Regions from separate parts of the Burkholderia sp. YHN3-13 genome, predicted to be linked through region 3. Evidence: predicted binding sites of a transcription regulator. Region 3 holds the regulator's gene; each other region holds the start of a gene.

Region 1 (5,033 bases), on a different contig from region 3:
TCGTAAGGCGCGATCGCCAGATCGCCGCTTCTGAGCCACGCGATCCGGTGGCGGCCGCGATCGTCGAAGACGCACGCACGCACGGCCATCCCGGGCTTCAATCGATCGATCTGCCTGAAGGCCGCCGCGTCGATATCGCCGGCGCCGATGAAGTAGCAGACGTTCTGCATCGTGAGCCGGTAAAGCGGCACCTTCGCGATACTGGCCTCGACCCGGACGAGGTTCGTATCGATACGGTCGATCGTCGACTCGATCAGCGTGGTGTGATTGGACATGGGGCGGGAGAGTGCGCCGGTGGCGCCGCTTTGGCTTGGCATTGATCATACCGATGAAATCGCGGGCCGGCACCTCGTGCCGGGGCCCGGCATCAGTCGCGCGCCGCACCCGCCGCCGCCTCCCGGTACGCGCTCGGTGTCTGCCCGGCCCAGCGCCGGAACGCGCGCGTGAAGTTCGCCGGGTCGGTGAATTGCAGCCGTTCGGCGATCGTCTTCAGGTCGAGATCCGACGCCGCGAGCAACTGCTTCGCGTCGCGAAACCGCGCTTCATCGAGCAACTGCCGGTAGCTCGACCCGGCTTCCTCCAGCCGGCGCCGCAGCGTGCGCGTCGACACGAGCAACGCGTGGGCGAGCGTGTCCGGCCCCGGGTAGTCGCCGGCTGCGCGCGCCAGCTCCGCGCGCACGCGCCCGACCAGGTCGCCTTCTTCCTGCCGCACCTGCGCATACTCGCGCTCGACCTGCACGAGCGCCTGCCGGTGCGCGACTTCATCGGCGAGCGGCAGCGGCCAGTCGAGCACGTCGCGCGCGATCCATAGCGCGTTCGCCGCGCAGCCGAATTCCACCGGCGGCAACTGGTCGCGATAGCGCGCGAAATACGCAGGCTCCGGCCACGCGAACCGCAGCTCGATCGGCGGCGATGCGCGCCCGGCCCATTGCGAGATGTTCTGCGCGAGCCCCGTCAGCACGAATTCGAACATCACGTGATGCTGCAATACGGGGCTCGCCTGCACGCCGTGCAGTTCGAGCGTCGCGCCGCGGTCGTCTTCCGCATAGGTCAGCCGGTACTGGCGGTTGCGCATCCGGAAGTAGCGCTGCGTGACCGACAATGCTTCGCGGATGTCCCGCGCGGTCAGCGTCGCGTAGCCGAGAAAGCCGTGCACGGTCGGCTTCAGCAGCAGCCCGAACGCGAGTCCGATGCCGGGATCCCCGCCGATCTCGATCGCATTGAGCACCAGCCGCCCCCATTGCGACGGCGCGACGCGCGCGTCCGGTTCGGCCAACACGGCGTCGCGCAGGCCCGTGCCGGCGCGCACGGCGGCCAGGTCGACGCCGCGCGCGGCCAGCGCCTGCAGCAACAGGCGCGTATAGGCAACCGGAATCGTCGGCCGGCGCAGCCCGAGGCGGTCTTTGGCGAGAGCGGAGGTCATGTCTGTTTGGCCGGAAATGACAAGCATTATGGCTGTTTGCCCCCTCACGCTCAAGGCGGCGCGCGCCTACGATGGCAAGCATCGCTTATAGGCTCGACCATCATGACCACCTCCTTTCCCCACCTGCTCGCGCCGCTCGACCTGGGCTTCACGACGCTGAAGAACCGCGTGCTGATGGGCTCGATGCACACCGGCCTCGAAGACAGCCGCAAGACGTTGCCGCGCCTCGCCGAATATTTCGCCGAACGGGCGCGCGGCGGCGTCGGCCTGATCGTGACGGGCGGTTTCGCGCCGAACGTGGCCGGCTGGACCAAGCCGTTCGGCGGCACGCTGATGACGTCGGCCGCCGCGCGGCGGCACCGCGAGATCACGGAGGCCGTGCATGCGGAGGACGGCAAGATCGCGCTGCAGATCCTGCATACGGGCCGCTACGGTTATCACCCGTTCGCGGTCGCGCCGTCGAAGATCAAGTCGCCGATCTCGCCGTTCGCGCCGCACGAGCTGAGCGCGCGCGGCGTCGAGCGGCAGATCCGCGCGTTCGTGCGCTGCGCGAAGCTCGCGCGCGAGGCCGGTTACGACGGCGTCGAGATCATGGGCTCCGAGGGCTACCTGATCAACCAGTTCATCTCGATGCACACGAACAAGCGCACCGATCAGTGGGGCGGTTCGTACGAGAACCGCATCCGCCTGCCGATCGAGATCATCGAGCGCACGCGCGAAGCGGTCGGCCGCGATTTCATCCTGATCTACCGGCTGTCGATGCTCGACCTGATTCCGGACGGCAGCGACTGGAGCGAAACCGTGCAGCTCGCGAAGGCCGTCGAGCGCGCGGGCGCGACGATCATCAACACGGGGATCGGCTGGCACGAGGCGCGTGTGCCGACGATCGCGACGTCGGTGCCGCGCGGCGCGTTCGCGTGGGTGACGAAGAAGATGAAGGGCGAGGTCGGCATTCCGCTCGTGACGACCAACCGGATCAACCGGCCCGAAGTGGCCGAGCAGATTCTCGCGGACGGCTGCGCGGACATGGTGTCGATGGCGCGCCCGCTGCTCGCCGATGCCGAATTCGTCGTCAAGGCCGCGCAGGGCCGCGCCGACGAGATCAACACCTGCATCGGCTGCAACCAGGCGTGCCTCGATCACGCGTTCAGGAACAAGATCGCGTCGTGCCTGCTGAATCCGCGCGCGTGCCACGAGACGGAGCTGAAATACACGCCCGCACCGCAGCCGAAGCGCATCGCGGTGGTGGGCGCCGGGCCGGCCGGGCTCGCATGCTCGACCGTGCTCGCGCAGCGCGGCCATCACGTCGACCTGTTCGACGGCGCGGCCGAGATCGGCGGTCAGTTCAACATGGCGAAGCAGGTGCCGGGCAAGGAGGAGTTTCACGAGGCGCTGCGCTACTTCGGCCGCCAGGTCGAGCTGACCGGCGTGAACCTGCACCTGAACCGCCGCGTCGACGCGAGCGACCTGATCGCGGGCGGCTACGACGAGATCGTGCTCGCGACCGGCGTCGCGCCGCGCGACCCGAAGATTCCGGGGCAGGACGGGCCGAACGTGCTCAGCTATATCGACGTGCTCGCGGGCAAGCGGCCGGTCGGGCGGCGCGTCGCGGTGGTCGGCGCGGGCGGGATCGGCTTCGACGTGGCCGAATACCTGGTGCAGGACGGCGAATCGCCGGCGCTCGATCTGCCGGCGTGGAAGGCCGAGTGGGGCGTGACCGACCCCGCCGCGACGCGCGGCGGCGTGACGCGCGCGCAGGTCCCGGCGCCCGCGCGTGAAGTGACGCTGCTGCAGCGCAAGGCCGCGCCGCTCGGCAAGGGGCTCGGCAAGACGACCGGCTGGATTCACCGCGCGACGCTGAAGATGAAGCAGGTGAAGATGGTGGGCGGCGTGAACTACGAATTGATCGACGCGCGCGGGCTGCACGTGTCGTACGGCGAGCAGCGCACCGATCACGAGCTGATCGAAGCCGACACGATCGTGCTCTGCACGGGGCAGGAGCCGCAGCGCGCGCTGCTCGCGCCGTTGCAGGCGGCCGGGCGCCCGGTGCACCTGATCGGCGGCGCGGAGCTGGCCGCCGAACTCGATGCGAAGCGTGCGATCGATCAGGGCGCGCGGCTCGCGGCGCGGCTGTAACGGGACGGCCGCGCGTCGCGGCGGTCACTCCATCTCGACGCGTTGCGCCTCGCGCTCTTCCGCTTCCAGCATCGCCTTGACGATCAGGTAGACGGCGGGCAGATCGTCGTCGTCGCGTTTCCAGTCGACGGCTTCCTCGATGTCCGCGGCGACCATCCGGCTGTCGCGCAGCCGGATGAAGGCATCGACGACGGCCGGATCGTTGCGGTTCAGGAAGCCGGTGTTCGAGAACGCCAGCTCCTCGACATTCAGCAGCGCCTGCCAGCTCATCGTGCGGACGGCGGCCGGATGGCTGCGGCGCCGCAAGCCGAGCGCCCGCTGCGCGGGGCCGCCGACGACACGCTGAAGATCGACGACCGCCTGCCGCGCGGCGCGCTCGAAGTGGACGGGATTGAAGCCGGGTTGCTCGGGATCGAATGCGGATGACTGGAACATGGTCGCCTCACTAAAGACCGTCTCGGGTGACGGAATTCGGGTCAAATGACGCAGAAACACTGTAAATATATACAGTGATCGACGCACTTTCAAGCCCCCGATGACAGCAGGCGGCAGTCGTCCGGCAACCGGGCCGGTTCAGACCGCCGCCGCGATCGTCTCCCGCAGCCACCGATGCGCCGGGTCGCGATGCACGCGTTCATGCCACAGCATCGACATTTCATAGCCGGGCACCTCGACCGGTGCGTCCACCACGCGCAACGCGGGCACGTCGCGCACTAGCCGCTCGGGCAGCATCGCGACGAGATCGGTGCTCGCGACGGCCGACATCACGAACAGGAAGTGCGGCACCGACAGCACGACGCGCCGCGTGGCGCCGACCCTCGCGAGCACTTCGTCCGTCACGCCGAAGAAGCCGCCGCCGTCGGGCGACACGATCACGTGTTCGAGCGTGCCGAACTGCGCGAGCGTCGGGCGCCGCTTCAGCTTCGGATGCCCGGCGCGGCCGATGAGCACGTAGCGTTCGACGAACAGCGGCAGGCGCCGCATGCCGGCCGGCGACCCGTCGCTCGTATGGAACACGAGGTCGATGCCGTTTCGTTCGGTATCCTGCTCGATGCGCGGCGGTACGAGTTCGACCACGGCGAGCCGCGTACCGGGCGCGGCCGAGCGCAGCGTATTCAGCGCGGGCAGCACGATCGTCGATTCGCCGTAGTCGGTCGCGGCCACGCGCCACGTGTTCGTCGCGGTCGCGGGATCGAACGGCGTGGCCGGCACCACCGCGCGCTCGATCGCTTCGAGCGCATCGCGCAACGGCTCGCGCAGCGCTTCCGCACGCGCGGTCGGCCGCATCCCGCGCGGCCCCGGCAGCAGCAGCGGATCGCCGAACAGGTCGCGCAGCTTCTGCAGCTGCACGCTGACCGACGGCTGCGACATGTTCAGCTTCCCGGCCGCGCGCGTGACGTTGTGCTCGGCCAGCAGCACGTCCAGCGTGACGAGCAGGTTCAGATCGAGCCGTCTGAGATTGTCCATGGCTATA
Region 2 (5,033 bases), on a different contig from region 3:
GCGGCAGGATCACGAACTGCGGCAGGATCACGCCCTTGATGATGTCGTTCGCGAGCGCGTTGCGCTTGTCGAGCGTCTCGCCGACCTGCACGAGCACGGGCTGCGCGCCGCTGGATTGCGGCAGGGCGACCGTCGTATAGGCGACGCGTACGTCGTTGCCGCGCAGCAGGTCGTCGCGAAACACGACGACGCCGGGCGGCGGGCGGTCCTCGTCGCGCGGCAGCGGCATGTCGGCTTCACCGGCGACCAGTTCGCCGCGCGTGCCGAGCACCTGGAAGTAAACGCTGTCGACGTTGTCCGCGCGCAGGAAGTCGCGCGTCTGCTCCGGCAGCGTCAGCTCGGCGACGCCGTTGACCGGATGAATCTGCCGGGCGAGCACGTACGCGTTGGTTTCGAGCGCACGGTCGAACGGGCCGTTCGCGATCGTCTTCGCGACGAGGTAGGTGACGGCGATGCTCATCGGCCACAGCAGCAGCAGCGGTGCGAGCATCCAGTCGAGGATCTCGCCGAACAGCGAGCGCGGGCGCGGCGCCTCGGGCGATTCGGTTTCGTCGGGCGGCGCGAACGGGTTCTCGTAGCGCGCGTCGCGCGCCTCGTCGGCGGCCGACGACGGCGCGCCGGTCGGATGGCGGGAATGGGCCGGCGTGGCCATCGCGGCGCCGCCCGCCGTCAGCGCAGCGGCGTGCCGGCCGTCGCGGGCTGGGGCGCTGCCGTATCGGCCGGCGCGGCGGGCGCGGCCTTCTCGAGGCAATAGCCGAGGCCGCGCACGGTCGAGATCCGCACGCCGCTCGGTTCGATCTTCTTGCGCAGCCGGTGCACGTAGACTTCGATCGCGTTGTTGCTGACTTCCTCGCCCCATTCGCACAGGTGATCGACGAGCTGCTCCTTCGACACGAGCCGGCCGATCCGCTGCAGCAGCACTTCGAGCAGGCCGAGTTCGCGCGCGGAGAGATCGAGCACGTGATCGTTCGCGTACGCGATGCGGCCGACCTGGTCGAACGCGAGCGAGCCGTGGCGCACGACGGTCGGGCCGCCGCCCGCGCCGCGCCGGGTCAGCGCGCGGACGCGCGCCTCGAGCTCGTTGAGCGCGAACGGCTTGGCCATGTAGTCGTCGGCGCCGAGGTCGAGCCCCTTCACGCGTTCGTCGACGCTGTCGGCGGCCGTCAGGATCAGCACGGGGAGGTTGGAGTTGCGCGCGCGCAGGCGCTTGAGCACTTCGAGCCCGGACATTTTCGGGAGCCCGAGATCGAGGATCAGCAGGTCGAAAGTCTGCATCGACAGCGCGGTGTCGGCATCGACGCCGCTCTTCACGTGATCGACCGCATAGCCCGATTGGCGGAGTGACCGGGTGAGGCCGTCCGCGAGTATGCTGTCATCTTCGGCGATGAGGATTCGCATGTTGCTGACCGATGGCCGGCGAGGCGTTCGCGCCGACGCGGCTGTCTCCGGAGTTATTCGTGTACAACGCCCCGCATTGCGGGCTTGCATAAACTACTGTTTTTTTATACAGTGTCTGCATTCGTGGGCGGCGCTTGAAAGCGGGCGCGCCTTTAACAGACGCTGCTCATCATAGCAAAGGACGATTCATGGAAGATAGCAAGAAGGGCTCCGGGATGACCGCCGAGAAGAGCAAGGCGCTGGCGGCCGCACTCGCGCAGATCGAGAAGCAGTTCGGCAAGGGGTCGATCATGCGGATGGGCGACGGCGAAGCGGCCGAGGACATCCAGGTCGTCTCCACGGGCTCGCTGGGTCTCGACATCGCGCTGGGCGTCGGCGGCCTGCCGCGCGGCCGGGTGGTCGAGATCTACGGTCCGGAATCGTCGGGTAAAACCACGCTCACGCTGCAGGTCATCGCCGAACTGCAGAAGCTGGGCGGCACCGCGGCGTTCATCGACGCCGAGCACGCGCTCGACGTCCAATACGCGTCGAAGCTCGGCGTGAACGTGCCGGAACTGCTGATCTCGCAGCCGGACACCGGCGAGCAGGCGCTCGAAATCACCGACGCGCTGGTGCGCTCGGGCTCGATCGACATGATCGTCATCGACTCGGTCGCGGCGCTCGTGCCGAAGGCCGAAATCGAAGGCGAGATGGGCGATTCGCTGCCGGGTCTGCAGGCCCGCCTGATGTCGCAGGCGCTGCGCAAGCTGACCGGCACGATCAAGCGCACGAACTGCCTCGTGATCTTCATCAACCAGATCCGGATGAAGATCGGCGTGATGTTCGGCAACCCGGAAACCACGACGGGCGGCAACGCGCTGAAGTTCTATGCGTCGGTGCGTCTCGACATCCGCCGGATCGGCTCGATCAAGAAGAACGACGAGGTGATCGGCAACGAAACCCGCGTGAAGGTCGTCAAGAACAAGGTGTCGCCGCCGTTCCGCGAAGCGATTTTCGACATCCTGTATGGCGAAGGCATTTCGCGCCAGGGCGAGATCATCGATCTCGGCGTGCAGGCGAAGATCGTCGACAAGGCGGGCGCCTGGTACAGCTACAACGGCGAGAAGATCGGCCAGGGCAAGGACAACGCGCGTGAATTCCTGCGTGAAAATCCGGAAATCGCACGCGAGATCGAGAACCGCATCCGTGAATCGCTCGGTGTCGCCAGCATGCCCGATGGCGTAGTCGGCAACGAAGCCGAGGCGGTGGACGAAGAAGAGTGATGGTTGCGCGCCGAGGTCAGGCTGGCGAGCCGGCGGAGAGCGACGCGCCCGAAGCGGCGGGTCGCTCCGGCCGGCGAGCCGGATCCTCGGGCGCCGATCGGCGGGCCGCGGGCAGCGATGCCGCGAACCGCACCGTGACGAGGGCATCCGGCGATGCCCTCGTTTCGTTTGAGATTGCCGCGCCCGACGATCCGTTCGACGACGACGAATCGTTCGACGCGCACGACCGGTCACGCCGTCGCGTGTCCGGTGTCCGCTTCCCGGGCGATCGCGCAGCCGATGCGTCGGCGCCGGCACGGGAAGACGTCTATACCCGTAGCAGCCAGCATCCGCGCCGCACGCGCCGTGCGTCCGGTGCGTCTTCCGGTACTTCATCCGGCGACACGCCCGGGACCGCCGAACGCAAGTCGTCGAAACCGCCACGTTCATTGAAGGGCCGTGCGCTCGGCTATTTGTCGAGGCGTGAATACAGTCGCGTGGAACTCGCGCGCAAGCTCGCGCCTTACGTCGGCGAAGAAGAATCCGTCGAGCCGGTGCTCGATGCGCTGGAAAAGGACGGCTGGTTGTCCGATGCGCGCTTCGCCGAGAGCCTCGTGCATCGCCGCGCATCGCGCGTCGGCGTCGCGCGCATCGTCAGCGAGCTGAAGCGTCACGCAGTCGGCGACACGCTCGTCGAGGAAGTGAACGCGCAGTTGCGCGAGACCGAATGGGCCCGTGCGCAGGCCGTCTGGCGCAAGAAATTCGGTGCACTGCCGCAAACGCCGGCCGAGCGTGCGAAGCAGGCCCGCTTTCTTGCCGCGCGCGGCTTCTCGAGCGCGACCATCGTGAAGTTGCTGAAGGTCGGCGACGATTTCCCGATCGACGACTGACCGGTCGGTCGCGCGCGTGGCGCGCGATTTTGCTGCAATGCAACCGCCTCCGGACAGGCGGGAATACCCGCCGTCGCGTCAAACTGTCTCAAATACCCAATATGCTAAAATCCATGGGTTTTCCTCTTCGGCCTCAACCTCCAGCATGCCGCTATCCGAGCCCGTGCCCCGTCAGTTGCGACATCGACGCGCAATCCGAGCGGAAGCTTACGAGCGCGGCGACGGCTTGTGGGACATCGAAGCCTGCCTGACCGACCACAAGCCGCGCGATGTCGCGCTTGCGTCGGGCATCCGGCCCCAAGGCCTGCCGATCCACGAACTCTGGCTGCGCGTGACTATCGATCGTGAACTCAATGTCGTCGACGCCGAAGCGTCTTCGGAATGGGTGCCGTATCCCGGTCACTGTCAATCCGCCCCGCCTGCCTACCGGGCCCTCATCGGGCTCAATCTCTTCCGCAATTTCCGCCGCAACGCGAACCGGCTGCTCGCCGGCGTCGCAGGCTGCTCCCATCTCACCGAACTGTGCGCCGTGCTGCCGACGGCGGCGATCCAGGCGTTCGCCGGTGACGTGTGGAACGTGCGCGAGGAGGGCGGCGAAGGGCCGGATCACGACGGCGCGCCCGCCGAACCGCCGTTCCAGCTCGGCCGCTGCCGTGCGCTGCGGTTCGACGGCGAGGTCGTGCGGCAGTACTACCCGCGCTGGTACGGCCCGATTCGGCCGGATATGCCCGGTGACGGCAGCACGAAGGAATGAACGGAAATCATTCGAAGAAGCGTCTTAAGCGACTTTTCATCCAACTCTCAGACTGAAGGGAATCACGCATGAAGATTCACGAGTACCAGGGTAAGGAAATCCTGCGGAAATTCGGAGTCGCGGTACCGCGCGGCAAGCCGGCGTTCTCGGTTGACGAAGCCGTCAAGGTGGCGGAAGAGCTCGGCGGCCCGGTATGGGTCGTGAAGGCTCAGATCCACGCGGGTGGCCGCGGCAAGGGCGGCGGCGTGAAGGTGGCGAAGTCGATCGAGCAGGTGCGCGAATACGCGAACCAGATCCTCGGCATGCAGCTCGTCACGCACCAGACCGGTCCGGAAGGCCAGAAGGTCAACCGCCTGATGATCGAGGAAGGCGCCGACATCAAGCAGGAACTGTATGTCAGCCTCGTCGTCGACCGCATCTCGCAAAAGATCGTGCTGATGGGTTCGAGCGAAGGCGGCATGGACATCGAGGAAGTTGCCGAGAAGCATCCGGAGCTGATCCACAAGGTCATCGTCGAGCCGTCGACGGGCCTGCTCGACGCCCAGGCCGACGACCTCGCCGCGAAGATCGGCGTGCCGGCTGCTTCGATCCCGCAAGCGCGCGCGATCCTGCAAGGCCTGTACAAGGCCTTCTGGGAAACCGACGCATCGCTGGCTGAAATCAACCCGCTGAACGTCTCCGGCGACGGCAAGGTCACCGCACTCGACGCGAAGTTCAACTTCGACTCGAACGCGCTGTTCCGCCACCCGG
Region 3 (5,033 bases):
CTCGGTGCGCTTCGCGAATGCCGACAACTCGTCGCGCAGCGCGGCCGGATCCGGCCCGTAGATCTCGATCACGTCGCAGCCGATCTCCGATTCGATCAGCGCGTGCGGCGCGCCCTCGGCGATCTTGCGGCCTTCCTCGATCACGCATAGCCGGTCGCACAGGCGTTCGGCTTCTTCCATGAAGTGCGTCGTGATCAGGATCGTCTTGCCGCGCGCGAGCAGCGAGCGCAAGCGCTCCCACATCAGGTGCCGCGCTTGCGGATCGAGGCCCGTCGTCGGTTCGTCGAGCACCAGCACGTCGGGATCGTTGACGAGCGCGCGGGCGAGCGTGAGGCGACGCCGCATGCCGCCCGACAGTTCACCGACCTTCGCCTCGGCCTTGCTCTCGAGCTTCGCGAATTCGAGCAGTGGCGGTACGAGTGCGCGCGCGGCTTGCGCCGATATCCCGAAATAGCGGCTGAACACGAGCAGATTCTCGCGGACGGTGAAGTCGGGGTCGAGATTGTCGAACTGCGGGACGACACCGACGCGCTGGCGTGCATGCCGCGCACGCGACGGAACCGGTTCGCCGCACAGGGAAATGGTGCCGGCATCGGGATGCGCGAGGCCGAGCAGCATCTTCAGCGTGGTGGTCTTGCCGGCGCCGTTCGGGCCGAGCAGGCCGTAGCATTCGCCGGCCTGCACGTTGAAGGACAGGCCGTTGACGACGAGCTTGTCGCCATAGCGTTTTTCGACGTTGCGGAAATCGATCGGTGCGACGGACATGGGCATGTTGTCGTTGTAAGCGGGCGCGCGTGGCTATCCGATGCGTGGCCGGCAAGCGAACGGATCGCGCGAATGCGTGTCACACGGGCATGACCGAAGCGCGCGACGCCGGCGTGGCGATGGCCCGCTGGAGTACGAACGGGCCATTCTAGTGCATCGGCTGCGTCTCTTCAGGGCATGCCTGCACGGTGCGATGCATGCGGGCACCGATCGTGCACTGCATCATCGCGCACGCGCCGAGCGGGGCGAATCAGCGTTTTCCATCCCTTGCATCCTGAATTGCGGCGCACCATGATGAATGCGTAGGCTCGTTGTCGCGATAGGGAGGTTTCATGGCCAGTTACAACAAGATTTTGCTGTGTTACGACGGCACGCTCGAAGGGCGCAAGGCACTGCGCTGCGGTGCCAATCTCGCAATGGACCTGAAGGCGGAGACGCACTTGCTGTCGGTTGTCGACATGCGTTCGAGCATTGCGCAAAGCGCAGGTCTGCTGACGGACGTCGCGTGCGGCCGGTTCGAGGAAACCGCGCGGGAAATCCTGCAGGAAGGCGTGAACTGGCTGCGTGAGCGCGGCGTGCAGGCCGAAGGCCATTTCGCATTCGGTTATCCGATCGACGAAATCGCGAATCTCGCGACGGAACTGAAGGTCGATCTCGTCGTCGTCGGCCACCGGTGCCGCAGCGGGCTGTCGAGATGGTGGATGGGGTCGGGCAATACGCAGCTGCTCGATCGCGTGAACTGCAGCATCCTGGTGGCGTGTTCGTCCGCGCAGGAGCAGAAGGAAGAAATCGCGCGCGAGCGTGAAGCGGCCATCGCGAACGGCAAATGATCGAATGATGCGATGACGGCCCGACCGGCGCTGCGAGCCGGTCGGGCGCCGCTGCATCAGCGGTGCGGGTACCGCGCAGCCTGCTACGCGTGCAGGTCGATCGCGGACAATTTCCACGAGAACAGGCCGAAGCGGTGGAATATCGCCGCATAGCGCGTGCCGTCGGCGGTGCGCTGGTACGTGACGACGAATTCATCGATATTCCGGTATCCCGCGCTGGTTTGCTGCTGATGCGGCGGATGCGTTGCATCGCCCGCGCTGGCCGGCGCGGCAGACGTGGATGCGGGTGATGACGCAGCCGTTGCGGCCGCGTTGCTGACGGGGCCGGCGGCGCTCGCCGGCGCCGGACGGGCGGGCGTGTCGGCTGACGCATCGACTTGCGGCTGATTCGACCATTCGGGCGGACGCTCGCCCGGATTGCCGCGCGGCGGCAATCCGCTCATCAGCGCGGCCACGCCCTCCGGCGTCGCGTACGCATCGACCAGCGGGCCGATCAGTGCGGACCCGATCAGCGCGCCGATCACCGCGAACGGATTGTTCTTCTTCACCGCGTCGATCCGGCGCATCAACTCTTCAGTCACCTGCTGCTTCAGGCTGATGCGCAGCGACGGAAAATCGACGTATTCGCTGATGGCCTGCGCGTCGCGCGCGTCGATCGCCGATTTCAGGCGACCGAGCGCGACGTACGGCGACGCGTACGCGTAGCCGACCGCCGCCACGACGGCGACGGCCAGCACGACGATCAGCAGGGGCTTGAGCCGCCATGCGCGGCCCGACGATCCAGTCACGTTGCCTCCGGTGCGGGGATGTTCCGCAATCAGAGACCACCCGGCGTAGCCGATCGTTCCTCCGCGATGCAGCGGTCGATCATCCGGCATACGGCGTCGATCGTGCCGACCATGATCAGCCGCGAACGGCCGTGATAGACGCGCACCGGCGCCCGGCGCGCGGGTTCCGCATGATTCAGGCCGGCGTTCAGCGATACCCGCGCGAACGCGGGGAGCGCCGACGGCAGCAGGGACGCCTGCCGTTCGACTGCGACTTCTTCTTGCACGGGCGCGGCCGCGGACAGCGGTGCGCAGGGCGTGCGGCCGCGCAGATGACGCAGGCGGCCGAATTGACGGAAAGGCAGCAGACGGGCAAGGCGTTCCATGATGTTCTCCTCAGCGAGACGGAATGTCAGAGTTCGCCTGATCGGATCAGTCCGACGGCGATGCCTTCCAGCGCGAACTCCGCGCTGCCGGCCTTGACGAAGATGTTTTCGTAATCCGGGTTCTCCGCGATCAGCTCGAGACCGCCAGGCCGGCGCATCAGGCGCTTGACCGTGACGTCGTCGCCGAGACGCGCGACGATGATCTGGCCGTCCTTTGCCTCCGTGCGCTTCTGCACGGCGAGGAGGTCGCCGTCGAGAATGCCGGCGTCGCGCATCGACAGGCCGCGCACCTTCAGCAGGTAGTCGGGCTTGCTCGTGAACAGCGCGGGATCGCACGCGTAGTGCTGCGAGATGTGCTCCTGCGCGAGGATCGGGCTACCGGCCGCGACGCGGCCGACGAGCGGCAGCGACAGCTGCATCAGGCCGGCGTGCGGCAGCGTGAACTGATGCGGGGCGTCGTCGATGCCGAGCAGGCGGATGCCGCGCGACGCGCCGGCGGCCAGCTCGATCACGCCCTTGCGCGCCAGCGCGCGCAGGTGCTCCTCGGCCGCATTCGGCGAACTGAAGCCCAACTCGGCCGCGATCTCGGCACGGGTGGGCGGGAATCCGGAGCGCTCGATCGCGCGACGGATCAAGTCGAACACTTGCTGCTGACGGGCGGTGAGTTTGGTCATGGCTCAACTGTATGGATAGACAGTGAGCTGTATTTTTATACAGTACTTCGCGAATTTCAAGTGTTACGTGAGGTTCGACGCGATCGCGCCGGTTCCGGCGTGATTTTGCGACGCCCCGACGGCGGTTTATCTGCCGCAACCGTCCGTCCCGTCTGCGTTAGCACTTTTGAGTATTAAAAAATGAGGAACGATTATTTTTAATCATGTAACCCGTTCGCTAGACTGGCCCGACATCGCAATACCGACAACACTGGAGAACCAAGGATGGCGAAGCGCAATACGGGGCTGGTGGGCGGAGTGGGCCGCCTGATCGCAACACTCGCGCTGGGCGCGGCGGCGGCGCTGGGCGTCGCGACGCATGCCCGGGCCGATACGACGTTCCTGAACGTGTCGTACGACCCGACGCGCGAGCTGTATCAGGACTTCAACCAGGCGTTCGGCAAGGAGTGGAAGGCGAAGACGGGCGAGACCGTCAACTTCAAGCAGTCGCACGGCGGGTCGGGCGCGCAGGCGCGCTCGGTGCTCGACGGCCTGCAGGCCGACGTCGTCACGCTGGCGCTCGCGTACGACATCGACGCGCTCGCGAACAAGGGGCTCGTGAACAAGGACTGGCAGAAGCGCCTGCCCGACAACGCGTCGCCGTACACGTCGACGATCGTGTTCCTGGTGCGCAAGGGCAATCCGAAGGGGATCAAGGACTGGGACGACCTGACCAAGCCGGGCATCTCGATCGTCACGCCGAACCCGAAGACGTCGGGCGGCGCACGCTGGAACTACCTGGCGGCATGGGCGTACGCGGTGCACAAGCCGGGCGGCAACGAGCAGACGGCCAAGGAATTCGTCACGAAGCTCTACAAGAACGCCGGCGTGCTCGATTCGGGCGCGCGGGGCGCGACGACGAGCTTCGTGCAGCGCGGCATCGGCGACGTGCTGATCGCGTGGGAAAACGAGGCATTCCTGTCGGTGAAGGAATTCGGCACCGACAAGTTCGAGATCGTCGTGCCGTCGGTGAGCATCCTGGCCGAGCCGCCCGTCGCGGTGGTCGACAAGGTGGTCGACAAGAAGGGCACGCGCAAGCTGGCCGAAGCGTACCTGAACTTCCTGTACAGCCCGCAGGGCCAGGAGATCGCGGCGCGCAACTACTACCGGCCGCGTTCGAAGAACGTGCCGGCGGAACTGACGAAGCAGTTCCCGAAGCTGAAGCTGTACACGGTCGACGACACGTTCGGCGGCTGGACGAATGCGCAGAAGACGCATTTCGCGGACGGCGGCGTGTTCGACTCGATCTACAAGCCGCAGTAACGCCATAACGACAGCGGCGCGCCACGCAGCGCGCCGCCTCCCCGACGGCCCGCCGGCGCGATTCACTGCGCCGGCGTTTGCGTCGGACCCGTGAGCAGCATCGACCCAGCAAGAGCATCCGATGACGACGTACACCTTTCGCAAGCCGAGCGCGCTGCCCGGTTTCGGCGTGACACTCGGCATCACGGTGGCCTATTTGAGCCTCGTGGTGCTGATCCCGCTCGCCGCCACGTTCCTGAAGACCGCGACGCTGTCGTGGGACCAGTTCGTCACCGCCGTCACGTCGCCGCGCGTGCTCGCGTCGTACCG
Region 4 (5,033 bases), on a different contig from region 3:
CGCGAATCGGTAGCGACGATGTTGTAGAACGGGCGCTTCTTCGAGCCGCCACGAGCCAGACGGATGATAACCATATGATGTCCTTCGGAAAACCGGGTTCGAAACTACTGAAACACGCGATTATAGCCGGAAACCAGAGGTACAACAAACACTTACGCGCAAAATTCCGCGGGCGGCCTGTCGGGCGGGCATACAATCGTCGTGTCCAGGACGTTTCCCGCCGTCATGCCGCCCCTTCCCGCTGCCTCGACGCGCCGCGCGCAGAACCGTTTCACGGCGCTGCTCGCCGGCCTTGCCAGCCTCGCGTCCGCACCGGCGTTTGCCGCGCCGTTGCCGGTGAGTGAACTCGTCGTCCCTCCCGGCTTCCACGTGGAAATCCTGACCGACACGGTACCGGCCGCGCGCGAAATGGTCTGGTCGCCCCGCGGCATCCTGTATGTCGGCACACGCGAAGGCCGCGTGCACGCGTTCGCGATGCACGAGGGCCGGATCACCGCGCACTACGTGATCGCCTCCGGGCTCGACATGCCCGTCGGCGTCGCCTACCGCGATGGCGCCCTCTATATATCCGCCGTATCGCGGATCCTGCGCGTCGATCATGTCGACGATCGGCTCGCCCGACCGCCCGCCCCCGTCGTCGTGACCGATGCGCTACCGACGGAACATCATCACGGCTGGAAATTCATCGCGTTCGGCCCCGACGGCAAGCTGTACGTGCCGACCGGCGCACCGTGCAATGCCTGCCTTGCCGATCGCAGCCGCTACGCGATCATCGCGCGCATGAAGGCGGACGGCAGCGAACGCGAGGTGGTCGCGCGCGGCGTACGCAATACGGTCGGCTTCGCATGGCATCCCGATTCGGGCGAGCTGTGGTTTACCGACAACGGGCGCGACCTGATGGGCGACGACGTACCCGATGACAAGCTGAATCGCGCCCCGCGCGCCGGACTCGACTTCGGCTTTCCTTATTGCCATGGCGGCGATACGCCCGACCCCGAATTCGGCAGCGCCGGCGTGTGCCGCCGCTACGCGCCGCCCGTCCTGAAACTCGGCGCGCATGTCGCCGCGCTCGGCATGCGCTTCTATACCGGGCCGATGTTTCCGGCGTCGTATCGCAATAACGTGTTCATCGCCGAACACGGGTCGTGGAACCGCAGCACGAAGGTCGGCTACCGCGTGATGCGCGTGATCGTGTCGGCGGACGGCAGCCACGCGCAGCAGATGCCGTTCGTCACGGGCTGGCTGCGCCCCGACGGCACGGTATGGGGACGCCCGGCCGACGTGCTGCCGCTGCCGGACGGCTCGCTGCTCGTCAGCGACGATTACGCCGGCGCCATCTACCGCGTGACCTATGCGGCACCTTGACGCAGGCAAGGGGTGACCGGGCCCGACCGGGCATCGTAGAATGCGTGCCGGGCCGCGCGCCCGCGCCGGCCCGCCGGCCGCCCATGCCAACGACCATCCGCCGCCATCCATGTCCAGCAGCACCGCACCGTCCCGCCGCTTCCGCTCCAAGACGCTCACTGCCGCCCTCGCGTTCCTGTTCGGTTCGCTCGGCGCGCACCGCTTCTATCTGTATGGCTTGCGCGACGTGTACGGCTGGGCGCACCTGCTTGCGACGATCGTCGGCATCCCGGGCTTCCTTTTGCTTGCGGCGACCCAACGCACTGCCGGCCTCGGCTGGTGGCTCGCGATACCCGGCGCGATCTCGCTGCTGGCGGCATTCCTCGCCGCACTCGTCTACGGGCTGCGCCCTGACGAAAAATGGGATGCGCAATTCAACGCGGACACCGGCAAGCACAGCAAGTCGGGCTGGACCGTGATCTTCGTCGTGATCTTCTCGCTGCTGATCGGCGCGTTCCTGCTGATGACCGCACTCGCGCTGTCGTTCCAGACGTATTTCGAATCGCAGGTCGAAGCCGCGAAGCAGATTTCGCAGTAAGCACGACGGACGCGGCGCCGAGGGCCCTCGCCCGGTGCCGGCACGCGGCGGCCTTGCTCGCGTATCAGAACAGATTCAACTGCATGTCGTCGCGTGGCTTCGCACCGGCCGAACGTCCGGCAACACGCGGCACCGGCGCGACCGCGGCCGGCGCACCGCGGAACTGCGACAGATCGAGAATGCCGTTCGTGCGCTCGTTCAACCCGAGCCGCTTGACGGCCTGGCGAAAGCGCTGCCGCAACAGGTCCGCCCAGATCCCCTCGCCCTTCATCCGCTTCGAGAAATCCGCGTCGTAGTCCTTGCCGCCGCGCATGTCGCGCACGCGGTTCATCACGCGTTCCGCGCGGTCGGGGAAATGCGCGGCGAGCCAGTTCTTGAACAGCGGCGCGACCTCCCACGGCAGCCGCAGGATGATGTAGCTTGCGTGCGTCGCGCCGGCTTCCGCGCACGCTTCGAGCACGCGCTCCATGTCGGGCTCGGTCACGAACGGAATCACCGGCGCAATGCTCACGCCGACCGGCACGCCCGCGTCGCGCAGCGCGCGGATCGTGCGCAGCCGTCGCGCCGGCGTGGCCGCGCGGGGCTCGAGCGTACGAGCGAGATCGGCATCGAGTGTCGTGATCGTGACCGCCGCCATCACCTGCCCGCGCTCGGCCATCGGTGCGAGCAGGTCGAGATCGCGCTCGATCAGCGACGATTTCGTGATCGCCGCGAACGGCAACCCGCGATCGTGCATCACCTGGATCACGCTGCGCGTGATGCGCAGGTCGCGCTCGACCGGCTGGTACGCGTCGGTGTTGACGCCGAGCGCGATCGGCTCCGGCACGTAGCGCTTGCGCGAAATCTCGCGCTCGAGCAGCTCGGCCGCGTTGACCTTCGCGTAGATGCGGCTTTCGAAATCGAGCCCCGGCGACAGGCCGAGATAGCTGTGCGTCGGCCGCGCGAAGCAGTAGATGCAACCGTGCTCGCAGCCGCGATACGGGTTGAGCGATACGCTGAACGGAATATCAGGCGACTGGTTGTGCGTCAGGATGCTTTTCGCACGCTCCTCGAACACCTGCGTGCGCAGCGGCGCGGGGAAGTCGGCATCGTCCGACTCGTGCGTCCAGCCGTCGTCGACCGCTTCGCGCTGCGCGATTTCATACCGCCCCTGCAGGTTGTCGACCGCACCGCGCCCCTTGCGGGGCACGGGCGGCGCTACCGGAAATTCGTTGTCGGACCGATCGTCCATATGCCCACCCCTTCGCCTGCGCCCAATACTGTACATTTATACAGTATTGGGCGCAGCATGCCAAGCACGGGATAAGGGGCTCGACAACAGGCTGCCGACGCGTCACTCGCCGACGGCAATCGTCAGCGTTTCCTTGATTTCCTCCATCACGACATAGCTCTTCGACTGCACCGCGCCCGGCAGTTGCAGCAGGATGTCGCCGAGCAGCTTCCGGTAGTCGGCCATCTCGCCGATCCGCGCCTTAATCAGGTAGTCGAAATCGCCGGAAACCAGATGGCATTCGAGCACCTCGTCGATCTTCATCACTTCCCGGCGGAATTGCTCGAACATGTTGCCGCCCTTGTGGCCAAGCGTGATCTCGACGAACACCAGCAGCGCGGCCCCCAGCTGACCCGGGTCGACCCGCGCGTGATAGCCGGTGATCACGCCGTCGCGCTCCATGCGACGCACGCGCTCGATGCACGGCGTGACGGTCAGTCCGACCTGTTCCGCGAGGTCTTTCATCGCCATCCGGCCGTCGTCCTGGAGCAGTTTCAGGATGCGCCGGTCGAGCTTGTCGAGCGAGCGTACGGGCTGACGTTGCGTTCTCATTTGTTTATGCTGAAAACCTGAAAAATACGATAACAAAACCTACACATTCGACAATACCATAGCGCAAAAAACTAGATCAGCTAGAGGTTACACGGAGCCGCACACGCGCCCGGCCTCGATCTGGTCCCTTCCATCTGGAGCAGCTATGCGAGTCGTCATTCTGGGCAGTGGTGTAGTGGGCGTGGCAAGCGCGTATTACCTTGCGCGCGCCGGCCATGAAGTCACCGTGATCGACCGGGAAGCCGGCCCGGCGCTCGAGACGAGCTTCGCGAACGCAGGCCAGATCTCGCCCGGTTATGCCGCACCGTGGGCCGCGCCCGGCGTGCCGCTGAAAGCCGTCAAGTGGATGTTCGAAAAGCATGCGCCGCTCGCGATCCGCCTCGACGGCACGCGCTTCCAGCTCCAGTGGATGTACCAGATGCTGCGCAACTGCACGGCCGAGCGCTATGCGGTCAACAAGGGCCGCATGGTCCGCCTCGCCGAATACAGCCGCGACTGCCTGCAGGCGCTGCGCGCCGATACGGGCATCGAGTACGAAGGCCGCACGGGCGGCACGCTGCAACTGTTCCGCACGCAGCAGCAACTCGACGGCGCGGCGAAGGACATCGCGGTGCTGCGGGAAGCGAACGTGCCGTTCGAACTGCTGTCGCCGGCCGAACTGAAGAACGCCGAACCGGCGCTTGCCGCCGTCTCGCACAAGCTGACGGGCGGCCTGCGCCTGCCGGGCGACGAAACGGGCGATTGCCAGCTGTTCACGACGCGCCTGGCCGCGCTCGCCGAATCGCTCGGCGTCAAGTTCCGCTACAACACGCCGATCGATGCGCTCGCGATCGCGGGCGGCAAGATCGCCGGCGTGCAGTGCGGCAGCGAGACGGTGCGCGCGGACGCGTACGTCGTCGCGCTCGGCTCGTACTCGACGAACTTCATCTCGAACCTGATGAAGATCCCGGTCTATCCGCTGAAGGGCTATTCGATCACCGCGCCGATCGTCAACGAAGCGGCCGCTCCGGTGTCGACCGTGCTCGACGAAACCTACAAGATCGCGATCACGCGTTTCGACCAGCGCATCCGTGTCGGCGGCATGGCGGAAATCGTCGGCTTCGACAAGAAGCTGCGCGCCGCGCGCCGCGAAACGCTCGAGATGTGCGTCAACGACCTGTTCCCGGGCGGCGGCGACACGTCCAAGGCCACGTTCTGGACGGGCCTGCGCCCGATGACGCCGGACGGCACGCCGATCGTCGGCCGCACGCCGGTGTCGAACCTGTTCCT

The links. Region 3 encodes LexA, which represses DNA repair genes until DNA is damaged. Its sites were predicted from a motif close to ACTGTATNNNNATACAGT; they were not measured.
Region 1: AC0KUR_RS02360 (DUF2471 family protein) is a predicted target of LexA. The motif match lies at 4,053-4,070, and genes of this name have one in related genera.
Region 2: recA (recombinase RecA) is a predicted target of LexA. The motif match lies at 1,494-1,511, and genes of this name have one in related genera.
Region 4: AC0KUR_RS21820 (PA0069 family radical SAM protein) is a predicted target of LexA. The motif match lies at 3,201-3,218, and genes of this name have one in related genera.

What each region holds. Positions count from the first base shown of each region.
Region 1 is NZ_JBVVNQ010000001.1:546,117-551,149, reverse strand. Features, by position in the region: gene AC0KUR_RS02375 (hypothetical protein) at 1-275, opposite strand, end outside; gene AC0KUR_RS02370 (AraC family transcriptional regulator) at 368-1,450, opposite strand; gene AC0KUR_RS02365 (NADPH-dependent 2,4-dienoyl-CoA reductase) at 1,526-3,559, shown strand; gene AC0KUR_RS02360 (DUF2471 family protein) at 3,584-3,994, opposite strand; gene AC0KUR_RS02355 (LysR family transcriptional regulator) at 4,133-5,026, opposite strand.
Region 2 is NZ_JBVVNQ010000016.1:14,952-19,984, forward strand. Features, by position in the region: gene AC0KUR_RS28250 (sensor histidine kinase) at 1-652, opposite strand, end outside; gene AC0KUR_RS28255 (response regulator transcription factor) at 670-1,398, opposite strand; gene recA (recombinase RecA) at 1,587-2,660, shown strand; gene recX (recombination regulator RecX) at 2,660-3,529, shown strand; gene AC0KUR_RS28270 (DUF2889 domain-containing protein) at 3,675-4,283, shown strand; gene sucC (ADP-forming succinate--CoA ligase subunit beta) at 4,352-5,033, shown strand, end outside.
Region 3 is NZ_JBVVNQ010000008.1:156,726-161,758, reverse strand. Features, by position in the region: gene nodI (nodulation factor ABC transporter ATP-binding protein NodI) at 1-765, opposite strand, end outside; gene AC0KUR_RS19750 (universal stress protein) at 1,098-1,595, shown strand; gene AC0KUR_RS19745 (DUF2939 domain-containing protein) at 1,679-2,383, opposite strand; gene AC0KUR_RS19740 (hypothetical protein) at 2,413-2,748, opposite strand; gene lexA (transcriptional repressor LexA) at 2,775-3,422, opposite strand; gene AC0KUR_RS19730 (sulfate ABC transporter substrate-binding protein) at 3,687-4,724, shown strand; gene cysT (sulfate ABC transporter permease subunit CysT) at 4,846-5,033, shown strand, end outside.
Region 4 is NZ_JBVVNQ010000010.1:873-5,905, reverse strand. Features, by position in the region: gene rpsP (30S ribosomal protein S16) at 1-74, opposite strand, end outside; gene AC0KUR_RS21830 (PQQ-dependent sugar dehydrogenase) at 226-1,365, shown strand; gene AC0KUR_RS21825 (NINE protein) at 1,475-1,942, shown strand; gene AC0KUR_RS21820 (PA0069 family radical SAM protein) at 2,007-3,173, opposite strand; gene AC0KUR_RS21815 (Lrp/AsnC ligand binding domain-containing protein) at 3,276-3,764, opposite strand; gene AC0KUR_RS21810 (D-amino acid dehydrogenase) at 3,910-5,033, shown strand, end outside.